3 regions of the Kitasatospora sp. NPDC048296 genome follow, and region 3 is predicted to be linked to each of the others. Evidence: riboswitches for the same ligand, from Rfam matches in the RefSeq annotation. Region 3 holds a riboswitch; each other region holds the start of a gene.
The links. A riboswitch is a leader RNA that binds a small molecule or an ion and turns the genes downstream of it on or off. The one in region 3 is predicted to bind thiamine pyrophosphate.
Positions count from the first base shown of each region.

Region 1: linked by a shared signal. The riboswitch ahead of thiC (phosphomethylpyrimidine synthase ThiC) and the one ahead of ACGF12_RS00350 (purine-cytosine permease family protein) in region 3 are both predicted to bind thiamine pyrophosphate.
Region 2: linked by a shared signal. The riboswitch ahead of thiO (glycine oxidase ThiO) and the one ahead of ACGF12_RS00350 (purine-cytosine permease family protein) in region 3 are both predicted to bind thiamine pyrophosphate.

Region 1 covers NZ_JBICZB010000001.1:333,629-339,701, reverse strand. The annotation lists partial or broken gene ACGF12_RS01565 (alpha/beta fold hydrolase) at 1-226, shown strand, start outside; partial or broken gene ACGF12_RS01560 (SRPBCC domain-containing protein) at 260-526, opposite strand; gene ACGF12_RS01555 (FAD-binding oxidoreductase) at 1,000-2,391, shown strand; gene thiC (phosphomethylpyrimidine synthase ThiC) at 2,458-4,272, opposite strand; TPP riboswitch at 4,267-4,402, opposite strand; gene ACGF12_RS01545 (DUF5326 family protein) at 4,565-4,765, opposite strand; gene tenA (thiaminase II) at 4,960-5,631, opposite strand; gene ACGF12_RS01535 (cupin domain-containing protein) at 5,649-5,966, opposite strand.
Region 2 covers NZ_JBICZB010000006.1:15,779-21,851, reverse strand. The annotation lists gene ACGF12_RS06555 (NAD(P)/FAD-dependent oxidoreductase) at 1-989, opposite strand, end outside; TPP riboswitch at 1,132-1,244, shown strand; gene thiO (glycine oxidase ThiO) at 1,248-2,423, shown strand; gene thiS (sulfur carrier protein ThiS) at 2,420-2,629, shown strand; gene ACGF12_RS06540 (thiazole synthase) at 2,633-3,430, shown strand; gene pknB (Stk1 family PASTA domain-containing Ser/Thr kinase) at 3,531-5,309, shown strand; gene ACGF12_RS06530 (sulfite oxidase-like oxidoreductase) at 5,322-5,951, opposite strand.
Region 3 covers NZ_JBICZB010000001.1:70,573-76,645, reverse strand. The annotation lists gene ACGF12_RS00365 (DUF5926 family protein) at 1-807, opposite strand, end outside; gene ACGF12_RS00360 (ATP-binding protein) at 925-1,362, opposite strand; gene ACGF12_RS00355 (glycerophosphodiester phosphodiesterase) at 1,751-2,575, opposite strand; gene ACGF12_RS00350 (purine-cytosine permease family protein) at 2,655-3,953, opposite strand; TPP riboswitch at 4,060-4,208, opposite strand; gene ACGF12_RS00345 (S1C family serine protease) at 4,439-6,073, shown strand, end outside.

The sequences.
Region 1 (6,073 bases), 260 kb from region 3:
CGAGAACGCCCGGCGCGCCTTCTGGGCGGAGTGGGCCGGCGTCGCCTGCCCGACCCTCGTCGTACTCGGGCAACGCGGCATCATCCCGCCGGCCGAGCTGGGCGAGATGCTCCGCCTTCGCCCGGACACGGTGGCCTCAAGCATTCGCGGCACGGGCCACGACGTGCACCTGGAGCAGCCGGAGGAACTGGCGCGCCAGCTGCTCGACTTCCTCGCCGACCGCTAGGTACGACGAGGCGGAGACGGCGAGCGCCGGCGGTCAGTGCTGGGCGGCGAGGTGCTCGACCAGGCGGCCGAAGCTGGAGTTGAGCCCCGCCTCGGCCTCCGGGCCGCGGAACATCGCCGGCACGTCGCTCTGGTGCAGCACCACCCGGGTGCGGCCCTCGCCGAGGTCGGTGAAGGTGAGGGTGGAGCGCATGCCCGTGCCCTCCTCGACCATCGTGAAGAACTCTCCGGGCCGGATGTCGGTGATCTCGGCCTTCAGCGGGTACCGGTCGCCGGTGGCCTCGATGACCATGGTGCTGTCGTAGCGTCCGTCGGCCTTCGGCCTTCGGCTCGATGGTCACGGTCTCCAGCGGAACATGGGTGCCGACCGGGCCCCAGAAGCGGACGAACTGCTCGGGGTCGATGTACGCCTGGAACGCAGCGGCCGGGGTGCCCGCCAGCTCACGGGTGATAGTCAGCTCGCCCAGGTTCTCGGTCATCTCGGTGTCTCCTCCATGGTCGCGTTGTCGCTTTCACAGGGGTGGACCGGGGCCGCATCGAGAACTCATCGCTGTTCGCGGAGGTTTTTTCGACGAGTTTCCCGGGGCCGGTGCCGGCTCCATGTCCTCCACCGGGTGGGCGCCGCGTTCCTCGGACGGTCGTTGGTCGCACATCACGTCCGGTGGGGCCGTCCCCCAGCGCGGCGTAGCGTGAGAAGTGGCCGACCGGGGACCGTCGGCGAGGTGCGCCGATCGTTCCGCCGGCAGGGCGGGGCCCACGGCAGGAGCAGCGCACATGAGCAAACAGACGGTTGAAGAGTTGACGGGCCGGGTGCACGGTGCGGTGGTCACTGCCGGCGACGAGGACTACGACGAGGCCCGCAGGGTCTACAACGCCATGATCGACCGCAAGCCGGCCGTGGTCGTGCGGTGCGCCAACGCGGGCGATGTCATGGCCGCGGTGGACTTCGCCCGGGAGAACGCACTGGACCTGGCGGTCCGCGGCGGGTCACACAGCGCCCCGGGGTACGGGACCTGCGACGACGGCATCGTGGCCGATCTCGGGGGGATGCGCGGTGTCCGGGTGGACCCGGAACGGCGGACGGCCCGGGTCGAGGGCGGGGCCACCCTGGCGGACCTCAACGCGGCGACCTACCCCTTCGGCTTGGCCGTCACCGGCGGGATCATCTCCACCACCGGGGTCGGCGGGCTCACCCTCGGCGGCGGCTTCGGATACCTGGCGCGCAGCCTGGGCCTGACCTGCGACAACCTGCTCTCCGTCGACCTGGTGACGGCCGACGGCCGGTTCCTGGTCGTCGACGAGCAGAGCCACCCCGACCTGTTCTGGGCGTTGCGCGGCGGGGGCGGCAACTTCGGCGCGGTGACCTCCTTCGAGTACCGGCTCTCCCCCGTCAAGGACGTCTATGCCGGGCTGATCCTCTACGAGCTGGAACACACGGCCGGGATCATGCGGTTCTACCGCGATGCCATCGTCGACGCCGCCGAGCAGCTGAGCGTCTTTCCCGGCTTCCAGATCGCACCCCCACTGCCGTTCATCCCGGCGGACCGGCACGGCGACACCTTCGCGATTCTGGTCGCCTGCTGGAGCGGCCCGATGGAGGAGGCCGAGCGGGCTGTGCGGCCGTACCGCGAGGTGGCGCCCGTGGTCGCCGAGATGGTCGGCCCGATGCCGTACCCGGCGCTTGTGGGCATGTTCGACGCGCTGCTGCCGCCCGGGCTGCACCAGTACTGGAAGGGCGCGTTCTCCACCGAGCTCACCGACGGGGCGATCGCCGCACACGTCGCGTACGGTCCGCGGGTGCCGACGGTCAATTCGGCCTGCCACGTCTATCCGCTCAACGGCGCCGTCCACCGGGTTGCTCATGACGGCACGGCCTTCTCCTACCGCGACGCCAACTTCGCCACCGTGATCGTCGGCGCCTGGCCCGACCCGGCCGACTCCGAGGCCAACATCGCATGGGTGCGCGGCTACTACGCGGCCCTCGAACCGCACTCCGCTGCCGGCGGCTACGTCAACTTCGTGAGTGCCGACGACCAGCACCGGGTGACCGCCGACTACCGCGACAACTACGCCCGTCTGGTCGCCGTCAAGCAGACCTACGACCCCGACAACCTCTTCCACGTCAACCACAACATCCGGCCTTGGACCACGAGCGCGGCCGGATGACGACGGCCGCCGAGACGGCGAAGCGCCGACCCGGAGCGTGGAGCACGGGGTCGGCGCTTCTGACTGTCAGTCGGCCAGCGGGAGGTAGACCCGGCTGCCCTGGGCCTTGAACTCCTCGGACATGGCCTGCATGCCGGCCTCGGCGTCGGCGTCGAACTCGCTGGAGACGGCCGTCGACCCGTCGCCGTGCTCGTCGCGGATCTTTTGACTGATCTTCATCGAGCAGAACTTCGGGCCGCACATCGAGCAGAAGTGGGCCGTCTTGGCGGGTTCGGCGGGGAGGGTCTCGTCGTGGAAGTCGCGAGCGGTCTCCGGGTCGAGGGCCAGGTTGAACTGGTCCTCCCAGCGGAACTCGAAGCGGGCGTCGGAGAGGGCGTCGTCCCAGGCCTGGGCGCCGGGGTGGCCCTTGGCGAGGTCGGCGGCGTGGGCGGCGATCTTGTAGGTGATCACGCCGGTCTTGACGTCGTCCCGGTTGGGCAGGCCCAGGTGCTCCTTGGGGGTGACGTAGCAGAGCATCGCGGTGCCCCACCAGGCGATCATCGCGGCGCCGATGCCCGAGGTGATGTGGTCGTAGCCGGGGGCGACGTCGGTGGTGAGGGGGCCGAGGGTGTAGAACGGCGCCTCGTCGCAGATCTCCTTCTGGAGATCCATGTTCTCCTTGATCTTGTGCATCGGGACGTGGCCCGGGCCCTCGATCATCACCTGGACGTCGCGCTCGCGGGCGATCCGGCCCAGCTCGCCGAGGGTCTGCAGCTCGGCGAACTGCGCCTCGTCGTTGGCGTCCGCGATCGAGCCGGGGCGCAGGCCGTCACCGAGCGAGAAGGTGACGTCGTAGCTCGCCAGGATGTCGCAGAGTTCCTCGAAGTTGGTGTAGAGGAAGTTCTCCTTGTGGTGCGCCAGGCACCACGCGGCCATGATCGAGCCGCCGCGCGAGACGATGCCGGTCTTGCGGCGCGCGGTGAGCGGGACGTACCGCAGCAGCACCCCGGCGTGGACGGTCATGTAGTCGACGCCCTGCTCGCACTGCTCGATGATGGTGTCCCGGTAGACCTCCCAGGTCAGGTCCTCGGCCCTGCCGTCCACCTTCTCCAGCGCCTGGTAGAGCGGCACGGTGCCGATCGGCACGGGGGAGTTGCGCAGGATCCACTCGCGGGTGGTGTGGATGTTGCGGCCGGTGGAGAGGTCCATGACGGTGTCGGCGCCCCAGCGGGTGGCCCAGGTCATCTTCTCCACCTCCTCCTCGATCGAGGAGGTCACGGCGGAGTTGCCGATGTTGGCGTTGATCTTCACCAGGAAGTTGGTGCCGATGATGGCCGGCTCCACCTCGGGGTGGTTCACGTTCACCGGGATGACGGCGCGGCCGCGGGCCACCTCGTCGCGCACGAACTCGGGCTCCAGCCCCTCGCGCAGCGCCACGAACTCCATCTCCGGCGTCACCACGCCCCGCTTGGCGTAAGCGAGTTGAGTGACGGCCACACCGCCGCGACCGCGCAGCGGGCGGCGCGGGCGGCCGGGGAAGACGGCGTCCAGGTTGCGCAGGTTGCCGCCGCGCGGCGAGGTGTGCTTGATCCCGTCGTCCTCGGGGCGCGCCTCGCGGCCGTCGTACTCCTCGACGTCGCCGCGCTGGCGGATCCAGGAGTCGCGCAGGGCGGGCAGGCCGCGCCGCACGTCGGGCTCGTAGGCCGGGTCGGTGTACGGGCCGGAGGTGTCGTACAGCGGCACGGTCCTGCCGTTGGTGAGCTGCACCTCGCGGTAGGGCACCCGCAGGTCCGGGCGGGACCCGTCCCGGTAGGCCTTGCGCCAGGCCGGGGTCGGGTAGCCGGTGCGCTCGCTGCTGGGGGTGCTCTGGGCAGACTGCGGCTGTGCTTCGAACGTGGTCATCTGACCTCTACTCCCTACGCCGGCATTACCCGGTCCAGGTTCCTGCGGTCGACGCAGCCGTCGGTCCGTCCGTCGACGTTCCGGTCAGCGCCCTCTCAGCCCGGTGCTCCGAGCTCCCGCGTCGCAGGCGGTGTTGCCTGCACATGACGCCCAACACGGTAGCGAGCCGATCGCCGCAGGTCCAGAAGGCCCCCGCACCGAATATCCGGCCGAAAAGGCCGAGGCCCGGCCCCCGCTCACGGGGTGCCGGGCCTCCGGGGTGCTCCGCCGCGGTCCGCGCGGCGGAGCGGATTCAGCTCTTCGCGGCCTTCTTCACCAGGATCACCACGGCGGCCGCGATGCCCACCACGACCAGCAGCTTGATCAGGATGCTCAGCAGGGCACCGACCACGCCGAAGACGAAGGCGATGATGTTCCAGGCCAGCACCAGGACCAGCACCGGGATGACGATGTTGCGCACCCAGGAGGGCAGCGACTTCCAGAGCTCAGCCATGTCGGTTCCTCTTCTCCCCTCGGGCCGGCCGCCGACTCGGTGCCGCATCCCGCTTGCTTTCGATGCTTCGATCGTACGGTGGCCGCAGCCCCGGAACGAGGCCCAACGGCCCGGAGAGAACCCCGAGATCACCCCGATCCCCACCCCCGGGGAGACCCCCGAGACCGACCGGGTGGGGCGCCCCCGGACGGGGGTCAGACCGGCCAGCGCTCCCCGCGCCAGGCGGCGTCCCAGAACATCCACTCGTAGCGCGAGGTGGTCCTGAAGTGCTCGACCACCTTGCGGCGTTCGGCCGCGGACAGCTCCCCGCCGAGCCGGTCGGTGAGCGCCAGCACCCGGCGCACCACGGACTGGAAGGCCTCGTCGCCGTAGGTGGCGATCCACTTGGCGTACAGCGGGTCGGGGGAGCCCTGGGCGAGTAGCGCCTCGCCGACCCGGGCGTAGATCCAGTAGCAGGGCAGCACCGCGCCGAGCGCCTCGGCGAAGGACCCGCCGTAGACGGTGGCCAGCAGGTAGCTGGTGTAGGCCCGGGTGGTGGGCAGCACCGGCTCGGCGGCGGCCTCCTCGGCGGTGCCGCCGAAGGCCGTGAGGAACTCGGCGTGCATGCCCTGCTCCGCGGCCAGCGCGCCGACCGCGTCGTCGGCGAAGGCCCGGACGTCCGCCTCGCCGGGTGCCTTGGCGGCGCAGACGGCGAGCGCGCGGGCGTAGTCGCGCAGGTAGTGCGAGTCCTGGACGACGAAGTGGCGGAAGGCCTCGCGCGGCAGGGTGCCGTCGGTGAGGCCGCCGATGAAGGGGTGGGCGAGGATCTCGGCGTAGACCGGCTCGATCGACGCCCAGAGTTCCTCGGTCAGGGTCCTGGTGCTCATGCTGCGACCCTAAGCGCTCAGTCCTCCGGCGGGGAGAACACCACCAGCACCCGCAGCTCCTCGGTGATGTGGTGGAACCTGTGCGGGGTGCCGGCCGGCACGTACACCACGGTGCCGCGCGCGACGGTCGCGGTCTCGGCGCCGACGGTCAGCTCGGCGCGGCCGCTGATCACCTGGTAGATCTCGTCCTGCTCGTGCGCGGTCTGCGGGTCGGTGTCGCCGGGGGAGAGCGCGTACAGCCCGGCGGACATCCGCGGCTCGCGCAGGAAGCGCAGGTACGCGCCCTCGTTGGCCGCCCGCTCGGCGTCCAGTTCGTCCAGCCGGAACAGCTTCACCGCTGCCGTCCTCCCTCGTCCGTACACCGCGTGGACCAGGTGCATTCAACACCAACTCGTCCGACGGGAGCTTCCCCCCGGGCCGGGCGCCTGCCAGGCTTGGGCCG
Region 2 (6,073 bases), on a different contig from region 3:
CGGCCGGCGTACTGGACCATCCGGCCGAACTGCTCGGACCAGAAGTACGGCACCGGATCGTACGGCGCGTCGGCCCCCAGCACGGCGGCGGCCGCGGCCTCGCCGGACTGCAGCGCGTGGTCCCAGTGCTGCACGGCCAGCCGGGCACCGGAGCGGGCCGACGGGTAGCTGACGCAGTCCCCGGCCGCGAAGACCCCGGGCAGGCCGGTGCGCAGCCGCTCGTCCACCAGGACCGCCCCGGCCTCGTCCAGCTCGACGCCCGAGCCGGCCAGCCAGCCGGTCGCGGGCCGGGCGCCGACGCCGACCACCACCTCGTCGGCGGGCAGGTGCGAGCCGTCCGCCAGCAGCACCGCGCCCGGCTCGACGGCGGCCACGCCGACCCCGCAGCGCAGCTCGACCCCGGCCTCGGCGTACCAGGCGGCCATCGCCGAGCCGACCCCGGTCGGCAGCGCGCCCGGCACCGGCGCCGGGCCGGCCTCCACCACGGTCACCTCGCAGCCGGCCTGCCGCGCGGCGGTGGACACCTCGGCGCCGATCCAGCCCGCGCCGACCAGGACCAGCCGCAGCCCGGGGCGCAGCAGCGCGCGCAGCGCCAGGGCGTCGTCCAGGGTGTGCAGCACGTGGGCGCGCTCGGCACCGGGCAGGGCGCGCGGAGTGGCGCCGGTGGCGATCACCAGCGAGTCGTACGGGAGGTCGCCGCCGTCGGTGTGCAGCACGCCCGGGGTGAGGCCGGTGGCGCGACGACCGGTGAGCAGCTCGATGCCGAGCTGCCCGTAGTCGATGTCCAGGGTGGTGGCGTCGGCCTTGCCGAGCAGCACGTCCTTGGAGAGCGGCGGCCGGTCGTACGGCGCGTGCGGCTCCTCGCCGACCAGGGTGATCCGCCCCCGCCAGCCGCCCTGCCGCAGCTTCAGGGCGCACTGCGCCCCGGCCAGCCCGGCCCCGACGACGACCACCTGATCCGTTCCGCTCAGCTCTGCCACGCCCGTCACTGTACTCAGCGCCGCGGCGGCACCCGGCAGGCGGGAGTTCGAAGACAGGCCCTGCGGGGGCGGGGCGGGCGGCAACCATCCTGCTCACCCGTCCCACCCCTCACACGGCCCTTCGGCCGGGCCGACCCCCGGCGTTAAGGTGGGTGCACCACACGGGAGCCCGGCGTACCGGGCTGAGAGGCGGGCTGGCACGGCCCGCGACCGTCCGAACCTGATCCGGGTCATACCGGCGAAGGGAGAAGAGCAGCTTTGTCACGCTTGCCATCAGGCGACCGCGCCGACGTGCTGGTGATCGGCGGGGGCATCGTCGGCCTCGCCGTCGCGTGGCGCGCCGCGCAGCGCGGGCTGGGGAACGTGGTCGTGGTCGACCCCTCCCCCGGCGGCGGGGCGGCCGCGGTCGCGGCCGGGATGCTCGCCCCGGTCACCGAGCTGCAGTACGGCGAGGAGCCGCTGCTGCGCCTCGGCATGGCCTCGAACGAGCGGTACGCGGCCTTCGCCGCCGAGCTCACCGAGGCGAGCGGCGGCGAGGACACCGGCTACCGCCGGTGCGGCACGATCGCCGTCGCACTGGACTCCGACGACCGCGAGGAACTGCGCGAACTGCACGCCTTCCACCAGCGGCTCGGTCTGGAGTCGAGCTGGCTGACCGGCCGGGAGGCCCGCAGGCTGGAGCCGATGCTGGCCCCCGGTGTGCGCGGCGGCCTGCACGTCGCGAACGACCACCAGGTGGATCCCCGGCGGCTGCTCACCGCACTGCTGCTGGCCGGTGAGCGCGCGGGCGTCGTCGGTCGGCGCGCCGAGGCCGTCGAGCTGCTCGTCGAGGACGGCCGCGCGGTCGGCGCCCGGCTCAGCACCGGGGAGACGGTGACCGCCGATCAGATCGTGCTCGCCGCCGGCCCCTACAGCCACCGGCTGCCCGGCCTGCCCGAGGGCGTGCTGCCCGCGATCCGCCCGGTGAAGGGACAGGTGCTTCGGCTCCGCATCCCGGACGCCTACCGGCCGTTCCTCTCCCGCAACGTCCGCGCGGTCGTGCGCGGGCAGCACCTGTACCTGGTGCCGCGCGAGAACGGCGAGCTGGTGATCGGCGCGACCACCGAGGAGCAGGGCTACGACACCACCGTCACCGCCGGCGGGGTGTACGAACTCCTCCGTGACGCCCACGAGTTGGTCCCCGGTATCACCGAACTCCCGCTGGTGGAGACCTCCGCCGGGCTGCGCCCCGGCTCGCCGGACAACGCCCCGCTGCTGGGCCCGACCCCGCTGCCCGGACTGGTCGCCGCCACCGGCCACTACCGCAACGGCGTGCTGCTCACCCCGGTGACCGCCGACCTGATCACCGAGTACCTGGCGACCGGCGAAGTCCCGGACCTCGCAGCGCCGTTCACGCCCGCCCGGTTCTCCCCCGACCACTCCACCACGAAGGCCTCCGCATGACCGAGATCGCCCTGACCGTCAACGGCGAGCCCCGCCGGACGCCCGCCGCCACGACCCTCGCCGAGCTGGTGGCCACCGTCAGCAAGGCCAACACCGGAGTAGCCGCCGCCGTCAACGAGGCTGTGGTGCCCCGTAGTTCGTGGTCCGACACGCCGCTGAACACCGGTGACCGGGTCGAGATCCTCACCGCCGTCCAGGGAGGCTGAGCCATGGCCGACGACCTTCTCACCATCGCCGGGACGACCTTCTCCTCCCGGCTCATCATGGGCACCGGCGGCGCGCCCAGCCTGGAGGTCCTGGAGCGCGCGCTGCTCGCCTCCGGCACCGAGCTGACCACGGTGGCCATGCGCCGGGTCGACGCCACCACCCAGGGCTCCGTCCTGGACGTGCTGACCCGCAACGGCATCCGGGTGCTGCCCAACACGGCCGGTTGCTTCACCGCCGGCGAGGCCGTACTGACCGCCCGGCTGGCCCGCGAGGCGCTCGGCACCGACTGGGTGAAGCTGGAGGTGATCGCCGACGAGCGCACCCTGCTGCCCGACCCGATCGAGCTGCTGGACGCCGCCGAGACCCTGGTCGACGACGGCTTCACCGTGCTCCCGTACACCAACGACGACCCGGTGCTGGCGCGCAAGCTGGAAGACGTCGGCTGCGCGGCGATCATGCCGCTGGGCTCGCCGATCGGCTCCGGTCTGGGCATCCGCAACCCGCACAACTTCCAGCTGATCGTGGAGAGCGCGGGCGTCCCGGTGATCCTGGACGCGGGTGCCGGCACCGCCTCCGACGTCGCGCTGGCGATGGAGCTGGGCTGCGCGGCGGTGATGCTCGCCTCCGCGGTGACGCGCGCTCAGGACCCGGTGCTGATGGCCGAGGCGATGCGGCACGCCGCCGAGGCCGGCCGGCTCGCCCACCGGGCCGGCCGCATCCCGCGCCGTTTCCACGCCGAGGCCTCCTCCGCGATGGCCGGCCGCGCCGCCCTGGACACCCGGGAGCGGCCCGCCTTCTGAGACCGGGTGTCCCGTGTCACAAGCCGGGCACAGCCGGGCCCGGAGGAGGTGTCCTCCGGGTCCGGCGCGCGGCTTCACCACTAGACTCCCCCGGGTGGACATGGCTTTGCACGACCCCCTGATCGGTACCCTGCTCGACAACAGGTACCGGGTCGAGCAGCGCATCGCGACCGGCGGGATGTCCACCGTCTACCGGGGCACCGACACCCGGCTGGACCGGGTGGTCGCCCTCAAGGTGATGCACCCCCAGCTGGCCGGGGACGAGGCCTTCACCGCCCGCTTCATCCGCGAGGCCAAGGCGGTCGCCAAGCTCACCCACCCCAATGTGGTCAACGTCTTCGACCAGGGCGCGGACGGCGGAAACGTTTTCCTCGCCATGGAGTACGTTCCCGGCCGTACCCTGCGCGACCTGCTGCGCGACCGCGGCGCCCTGTCGGTGCGGGCCGCGCTGGACGTCCTGGAGCCGGTGCTCGCCGCCCTCGGCGCCGCCCACCGGGCCGGGCTGGTCCACCGGGACGTCAAGCCGGAGAACGTGCTGATCACCGAGAGCGGCCTGGTCAAGGTCGCCGACTTCGGCCTGGTCCGGGTGCTCGGCAGCGCCGACGGCGCGCCCACCTCGACCAGCACCGCCACCGGCGGCACCGTGATGGGCACCGTCTCCTACCTGGCCCCCGAGCAGATCCTCCCGGACGCCCCCACCGACCAGCGGGTCGACGTCTACGCGGCCGGCATCCTGCTGTACGAGATGCTCACCGGCCGCCGCCCGCACACCGGCGACAACCCCGTCCAGGTCATGTACAAGCACCTGCACGAGGACGTCCCCGCCCCCTCGCTGGTCGCCCCCGCCGTCGCCCCGGCGCTGGACGCCGTCGTGGCCGGCGCCTGCGCCCGGGCCGCCGACGCCCGCCCGTACGACGCGGTCGAACTGCTCGCCGCCGTCCAGCGGGTCCGCCGCACCCTCACCCCGGCCGAGCTGGACGCCGAACCGCCGGCCTCCACCCGGCCCAGCCCGCGCTACCCGACCAGCGAGCCGACCTCGGTGATCCAGCCGCTGCCCCGGACCGCCGACGCCCCGCCGCCGGAGCGCACCAGCGTGCTGGACGTCCCGGCGGAGCTGATGGACCAGCTGCTGGTCGAGCCGCGCCCGTACGACGAACCGACCCCGGTGCGGACCCGCCGACCGGGCCGGCTGCGCCGCCTCCCGCGCAAGCCGATGATCTGGGCGGCCGCACTGACCGCCCTGGTGCTGGCGGTCGGCGGCGCCACGTATGGGATCTCCGAGGGGCTGTACGGCTCGGTGCCGGGCGTGCTCGGCAAGGACCGGGGCGAGGCGCAGCGGATCCTGGACGCGGAGGGCATGCACGGCAGGTTCGTCGAGGCGTACAGCGAGTCCGTCCCGACCGGGCAGGTGATCTCCACCGACCCCGGGGTGGGCGCGCGCACCCGCAAGAGCGACTCGGTGACGATCACCGTCTCCAAGGGCCCCAAGCGGATCGCGGTGCCGGACGTCACCGGCAAGAGCGCGGACGACGCGGCCGCCGCGCTGGCCGCCGCCCAGCTGACCAGGGGCACCGTGACCGAGACCTACGACGACGGGGTGCCGGAGGGCTCGGTGATCAGCAGCTCGCCCGCCGCCGGACAGCAGTTGCAGGAGAACGCCGCGGTCTCGCTGGTGGTCAGCAAGGGCATGGTGGCGATCCCGAACGTCACCGGGATGAGCCGGGACGACGCGCAGAAGGCGCTGCAGGCGGCGGGCTTCACGATGAAGGCCGCCACCGACTGGACCCTCGGCATCGGCAAGGTGAGCGGCCAGTCCCCGGCGGCCGGCGAGCGGCGCCCGCAGAAGACCGTGGTGACGGTCTCCTTCTCGTTGTTCTGACGGGGCCGGGCCTCAGCGCAGCGGCCCGTCGCCGGGCTCCTCCTGGTAGGAGTAGCGCTGCTCGCGCCAGGGGTCGGCCAGGTTGTGGTAGCCGCGCTCCTCCCAGAAGCCGCGCCGGTCGGCCCGCATGTACTCCACCGCGCGCACCCACTTGGGGCCCTTCCACGCGTACAGCCGCGGGACCACCAGCCGGACCGGGAAGCCGTGCTCGGCGGTCAGCGCCTCGCCGTTGCGGTGGGTGGCGAGCAGGGTGTGCTCGTCGGCGAAGTCGGCCAGCCGCAGGTTGGCGCTGTAGCCGTACTCGGCCCAGACCATGACGTGGGTGACGCCGGGCGCCGGGGGAACGAGGTCGAGCAGGGTGGCGGCGGGCACGCCCGTCCACTCGTTGCCGAGCAGCGAGAACTTGGTGACGCAGTGCAGGTCCGCGACCACGGTGGTGCGCGGCAGGGCGGTGAAGGCCTCGAAGTCCCAGCTGTGCTTCTCCGCCGAGGCGGTGGCGCCGAACACCTGGAGGTCCCAGGTCAGCGGCTTGAAGCGGGGCACCGGCCCGTAGTGCAGGGCGGGCCAGCCGCGCTGCACGCGCTGGCCCGGGGGGAGCCTCGGGTCAGACGGCGGAAACGGTTCTTGTTCGGACTGACCCATGGCTCCATGGTGACAGACGGCGGACAAGCTCTGGCGCGCGCCCCTTCACGCGCGGTTCACGCCCTGCCCGTACGGGCCAATGGTCGATCGCCCGCCCTCCGACTTCACCCCAAATCGGATAT
Region 3 (6,073 bases):
GTGCGCGCGGAAGGAGCCGACCAGGCGGGTGTCCGGGCCGAGCGAGGCCTCGCCGGCGGCGTTCAGCCGGGCCAGCGCGTCCAGCAGCTTCTCCTCGGGCACGGTCATCACCCAGCGCAGGTGGTTCTTGTCCGGGGTGCCGCACCAGTAGGCGGCGTCGAGGCCGGCCAGCTTCTCGGTCGGGATGGCCGAGGCGTTGGCGCGCTCCAGGGAGGCGGCGACCTCGCCGGTGGCGGACTCGGCGTCCTCCAGCCAGAACTCGAAGCCGGTGTGCACGGTGGGCGTGAACGCGGCGGTGGTGTCCAGCAGGTCCTGCAGGCGGCGCCCGCCCGGGACGGTCCGGCGGGCCGGCACCGGGGTGCCCGGCTCGGTGGCCAGGGCCAGCTCCAGGGCGTCCGCGAGGTCGCGGCTGAGGTCGCCGGAGGAGGACTGGCTCTGCAGGCCGAGCAGGATCGAGCCGTCCTGGCGGCGCAGTGCCGGCCAGGCCAGCGGCAGCACGGTGGCCAGGGTCACCGACGGGACGTCACCGGCGGCGGTCTCGGCGACCCCGGCGGCCAGCGTCAGCGGCACCGTCGCGGCCGGCACCAGCTCGCGCAGCGCCACCCAGTCGGCCTCGCCCGCCAAGCCCTCGAACGGGCGGTGCACCAGCTCCTGCACCGCGTGCGAGGCCTCCCGGCCGTGGCAGGCCTTGTACCGGCGGCCCGAGCCGCAGGGGCAGTCCTCGCGGGCCCCGACCACGGGGATCTCGCCCGTGACGGCGGTGGTGGACTGGCGCTGCGGCGCCTTCTTGGCGGCCTTCTTGCCCATGGTGCGGCTCTCCCGGGAACGGTGGTCCTTTGCTCCGGGAAGCCTACTGACGTTCCCCCGGCGCGCGGGAACGCGCCGGGGCGGGCGTCGTACGGGCGTGTGCCCGCGGACGTGCGGCTACGCGCTGCGCGCGTCGCCGCCGGTGCGCCGGGCGTGCCGGGCCCGCGCGGGCAGCGCCGCCCAGACCGTCACCTCGCCGGGCGCGTCGCGCACGCCCCAGTCGCTGGCCAGCTGGTCGACGATGCTCAGGCCGCGACCGCCCCGCGAGGTCAGCGAAGGGCTGGCGGGCAGCGGCCGGGTGGTCGCCCCGCCGTCGGTGACCTCCAGGGTGAGCACGCCGTCGGCGTGCATCTGCCAGCGGACCAGCACGCCGCCGCCCGGCTCGCCCGTACCGTCGTCGTGCTCCCGGCCGCCCGCTGCGGGGTGCGTCCCGGAGGGGACGCCGACCAGCAGTTGGTCCACCACCTCGGCCCGGGCCCCGCGGCCGAGGGCCGGCAGCGGGCCGAGCGGACGGGCGTATCGACAGGCGTTGCTCAACAGTTCGGAAAGGATCAATACGGCATCATCAATGACCGGTTCCGGTATCTGCCGGTCACCCAGATCTCGACGCAGTCGGCGCCGTACGACCCCGACACTCGCTGGGCCGTGCGGCACTGCCATGGTCGATGAAGTCGGCACTTCGCGCGCCACCATCAACGCCACCCCCGGACCTCCTTCAGCGTATGCCGAGGGATGGATGCCCCTTGGTAATGCGTCGGAAACGACTGCCGGAGGATCCCGCGAGTCCATTTCGAGCAACGCGACTCAGGGTCGACGAGAGGTCATTCCGTGCTCACCCTCCGTCGCCCGAACGCAAGAATTCCGGCAATACCGTGCGCGGAAGGTTTGACTGCCGACCAGAGTGATCAGGCTGGAGCGGTACGGCCTTCGGCCCGCCGGCCGGTCACCGCCCGAGCTGGGCCAGCACCTCCGCGGGCCGGTTGGTGATGATCGCGGACACCCCGAGCTCCAGGCAGAGCTCGACGTCGGCCGGCTCGTCCACCGTCCACACGTGCACCTGGTGCCCCAGCTCGCGCAGCCGGGGCACCAGCTGCGGCTTGGCCTTGATCAGCTCGATGCCCGGGCCGGCGATCCGCGCCCCGCCCGGCAGCGGCTTGCCCGGGCGCAGCTGGCCGAGCAGCGGCAGCATCCGTTCGATCAGGAAGACCCGCTGGTACTCCGGTGCGGCGGCGGCCACCCGGTTCAGCGCGATCGAGGAGAAGCTCATGATCCGGGCGGACGGGCGGTCGCCCTCCCGGGTCGCGCCGATCTTGAACCGCTCCAGCATCCGCAGCAGCTCGGCCTCGACCCGGCCGCGGAAGCGCACCGGGTGCTTGGTCTCGATCGCCAGGTCCACCGGGCGGCCGCAGTCCACCACCAGCTCCAGCAGGCGCTCCAGCCGCAGCACGCCGCGCAGCTCCGGGTCGGTGCTGGGACGTCCGGTCTTCCAGGCGCCAAAGTCGTACGCCTCCAGCTCGGCGAGGGTCATCGCGGAGACGGTGCCCTGGCCGTTCGAGACCCGGCCGATCCGGCGGTCGTGCACGCAGACCAGCTCGCCGTCGGCCGTCACCCGGACGTCGCACTCGACGGCGTCCGCTCCCTCGTCGAGCGCGCGCCGGTAGGCCGCGAAGGTGTGCTCGGGCAGGGCGTGGGAGGAACCGCGATGGGCGATCACCTGGACGGAGGGCGCGGTGCGCGCCGCCGACGGGGACAGGTCTGGGCTGGTCACGGGCCCAACGATAGGCGGCAGAGGTGACGCGGGGGCGAAGACGGTCCCAACCTGCGGGGCCGGTTTCGCCCCCGGTGCCTCAGGCGCCGGCGGCGCGCCGGGTCAGCGGGGTGAGCGCCCAGGTGACCAGGGCCGGCACCAGGAAGGCGAACAGCGAGGCGGAGGTCCACTCCTGCGGGGTGAAATGCAGGGCCCGCTGGGCCGAGGTCCAGAAGTCCGTCCACCAGCCGGCCACCGCGGTCGGCGCGATGAACTGGTAGACCGCGAAGCCCAGCACCCACGGCAGCAGCATCAGCCAGCGGGACGGCGCCTTCTCGGAGAGGTCCCAGCCGTGCCGGCCGGCCCCGAAGAAGTAGTCCACCGCCAGCACCGCGAGCAGCGGCACGAAGACCGAGCCGATCAGGCCGAGGAAGTTGCTGTAGGTGTCGGTGAACCTGTCGATCCGCAGTGCCAGCACGGTGGTCAGCACGCCGATCCCGCCGCTCAGCACCCGGCGGTCCACCCGCGGCAGCAGGTTCTGCAGCGACATCGCGGTCGAGTACACGTTGGCGAAGGACTGGTCGGTCTCGCGCAGCACCAGCACCAGCAGGAACAGCCAGCCGGCCCAGACGCCGAGGAAGGAGTCGAAGATCCGGCTCGGGTCGCCGTCGGACTGCAGCAGCGCCATCAGGCCGAGCACGTAGCACCAGACCTGGGCGACGGTGTAGCCGGAGAAGCTCCCCCAGAAGGACGAGCCCGCGGTGCGCGAGTGCCGGGTGTAGTCGGCGGCCATCGGGACGAAGGAGATCGACACCGCGATCATCGCGTCGGTGGCGCCCAGGAAGCCGTGCCAGTTGCCCGCGCCCGGGTCCGGTACGCCCTGACGGCCCAACTGGACGGTGAAGTACACCATCGCGACCGCGACCGCCCCGGCCACGAAGCGGCGCAGCACCGCGATCGCGCCCAGCGGCCAGATCGTCAGCGCGGTGGTCAGCGCGCCCGCGGCCAGCACGAACAGCCAGCGGTAGCCGGTGGTGTGGGCGACGGTCTGGGCGCCCGCCGAGATGGTCAGCAGCTCGAACACGCCCCAGCCGATGCACTGGACGATGTTCAGCACGGTCGGCAGGTAGGACAGCCGGGTGCCGAACAGCCCGCGCAGGTTGGCCATCGCGGGGGCGCCGGTCCGGGCGCCGATCAGCGCGGCCACGCCGAGCATCGCGGTGCCGACCGCCGTACCGGCCACGATCGCGGTCACCGCGGCGGCCAGCGACAGCTCGCTGCCCTTCTCGCCGAGCACGGTGGCGGCGGTGGAGAAGCCGATCAGGCTGACGCCCAGGTTCATCCAGAGCGCGAAGTGGTCCCGGAAGCGCAGGGTGCGCGGCGGCTCGGTGTCCAGCACCAGTGGCGCCTCGACACGCCCGTCGGTGCCGGGGGCGGTCGCGCCCGCGGGACGATCAAGGAAATCCTTGGACGTGGACGCGCTCGAAGAAGAGGATGGCGAAGCAGGCGGCATGGCCGATACTCCCTACGCCGGCATTACCCGGACAGGTTCCGGCGGTCAGCGCCCCCTCGACGGTTCGCCGGTGTCCCACTTGGCGTACGGTCGACATGCGCACTCTCAGCCTGGTCGGTCCAAGCTCCCGCGTGTCAGTTTGGAGCGACAGGCTAACCGGCACGGGTACGAACGCCAAAGGCCACGGGGTGTGCGGTCCGCATCGCGGAACGCCCGGGCGGAGGGAGGGGGGCTCCCCGACCGTCGCCGTCATCGCTGTCGTCGGTGTCGGCTAAGGATTCTTATGAGTTCTTCAGAGGGGTCCTTACGGCAATCGAATCGACAGTGCGAAAAACTATGGTCCTTGGTTCTGTCAGCTATGGAGGTCGTCCGTGAGCACCGAGCGCGAGGTTGGGCCCACCGGGCCGCAGGGGGAGCAGCCCGCGGGCCCCGAGGAGACGGCTGGGCCCGTTTCCGACGGCACCGCTCAGGGCGGCCACAAGCCGACGATGGCGTTCAGCCGGGTTCCCGAGCCCGAGCCCGAGGCCGCGCCGGAAGCCGCTGACGCGGCGTCGGCCGCCGCCGCGGGCGACGGCGGGCACAAGCCGACGATGGCGTTCAGCCGCGTCCCGGAGCCGGAGACCGCGCCGGAGGCCGGGCCCGAGCAGGTCGAGGCCGCCCCGGCTGCGGCCGCCCCGGCCGAGGGCGGTCACAAGCCCACCGTGGCCTTCACCAAGGTCCCCGCGCCGGAGGCCCCGGCGGCGCCCGCCGCCGAGGAGCACGCCGTCGACCCGGTCACCGGCTACATCGACGCCCCGCCGCCGGTCCTGCCGCCCGCGCCGCCCGTCGCGCCCGCGCCCGCTGCCGCGGCCCCCGCTGCTCCGGTCGCGGCCCCGGTGGCCCCGGCCCTGCCGCCGGCCGCCAACCCGTACGCGACCCCGTCCCACGGCGTGCCCGCCGCCGGTGCGCAGGAGCCGTACGGTGCCGCGCCCGCCGGTGCGCAGGAGCCGTACGGTGCCGCGCCCGCCGCGCACGGCCACCACCCGTTCGGCGCCGGCCAGCCGGTCGGCGGCTGGGGCGCCGCCCATGACGCCACCTCCGGCGGTGCGGGCTACCCCGGCGGCCCCGGAGGCCCCGACTACCCCGGCGGCCCGCTCGGCTACCCGGCCGACCACCCCGGCGGCCCCGGCGGCCCGCGCAAGAAGCGCGGCGGCCTGGTGGCCCTGCTCGCGGCCGTCGCGCTGGTCGCCGGTGTGGCCGGCGGCGCGATCGGCGTGGTCGCCACCAACCAGGTCAGCAGCAGCAGTTCGGCGGACGACCACCGCAGCACCACCGTCCAGGCCAGCGACACCCAGAAGAACGAGCCCGTCCCCGGCTCGATCGCCGCCATCGCGCAGAAGGCGCTGCCCAGCGTCGTCACCATCAAGGCGCAGAACAGCAGCGAGTCGGGCACCGGCACCGGCTTCGTCTTCGACACCGAGGGCCACATCCTCACCAACAACCACGTGGTCGCGCCGGCCCTCAGCGGCGGCAAACTGACCGTCAAGTTCGCCGACGGCACGTCCTACAGCGCCTCGGTGCTGGGCCACGCCGACGGCTACGACGTCGCCGTGGTCAAGATCGACAACCCGCCGAAGGGCAAGCTGGCGCCCCTGGCGCTGGCCGACTCCGACAAGGTCAACGTCGGCGACACCACGATCGCGATCGGTGCGCCGTACGGCCTGGAGTCCACCGTCACCAGCGGCATCGTCAGCGCCAAGGACCGTCCGGTCGCCTCGGGCGACGAGACCGGCGCGCAGGCCTCGTACATGAACGCCCTGCAGACCGACGCCTCGATCAACCCCGGCAACTCCGGCGGCCCGCTGCTCGACTCCAGCGGCGCGGTGATGGGCATCAACTCGGCGATCCAGTCCAACGCCTCCGCCAACGGCCGGGCCGGCAGCATCGGCCTGGGCTTCGCCATCCCGATCAACCAGGCCAAGTGGGTCGCGGACACCCTGATCAAGACCGGCAAGCCGGTCTACGCC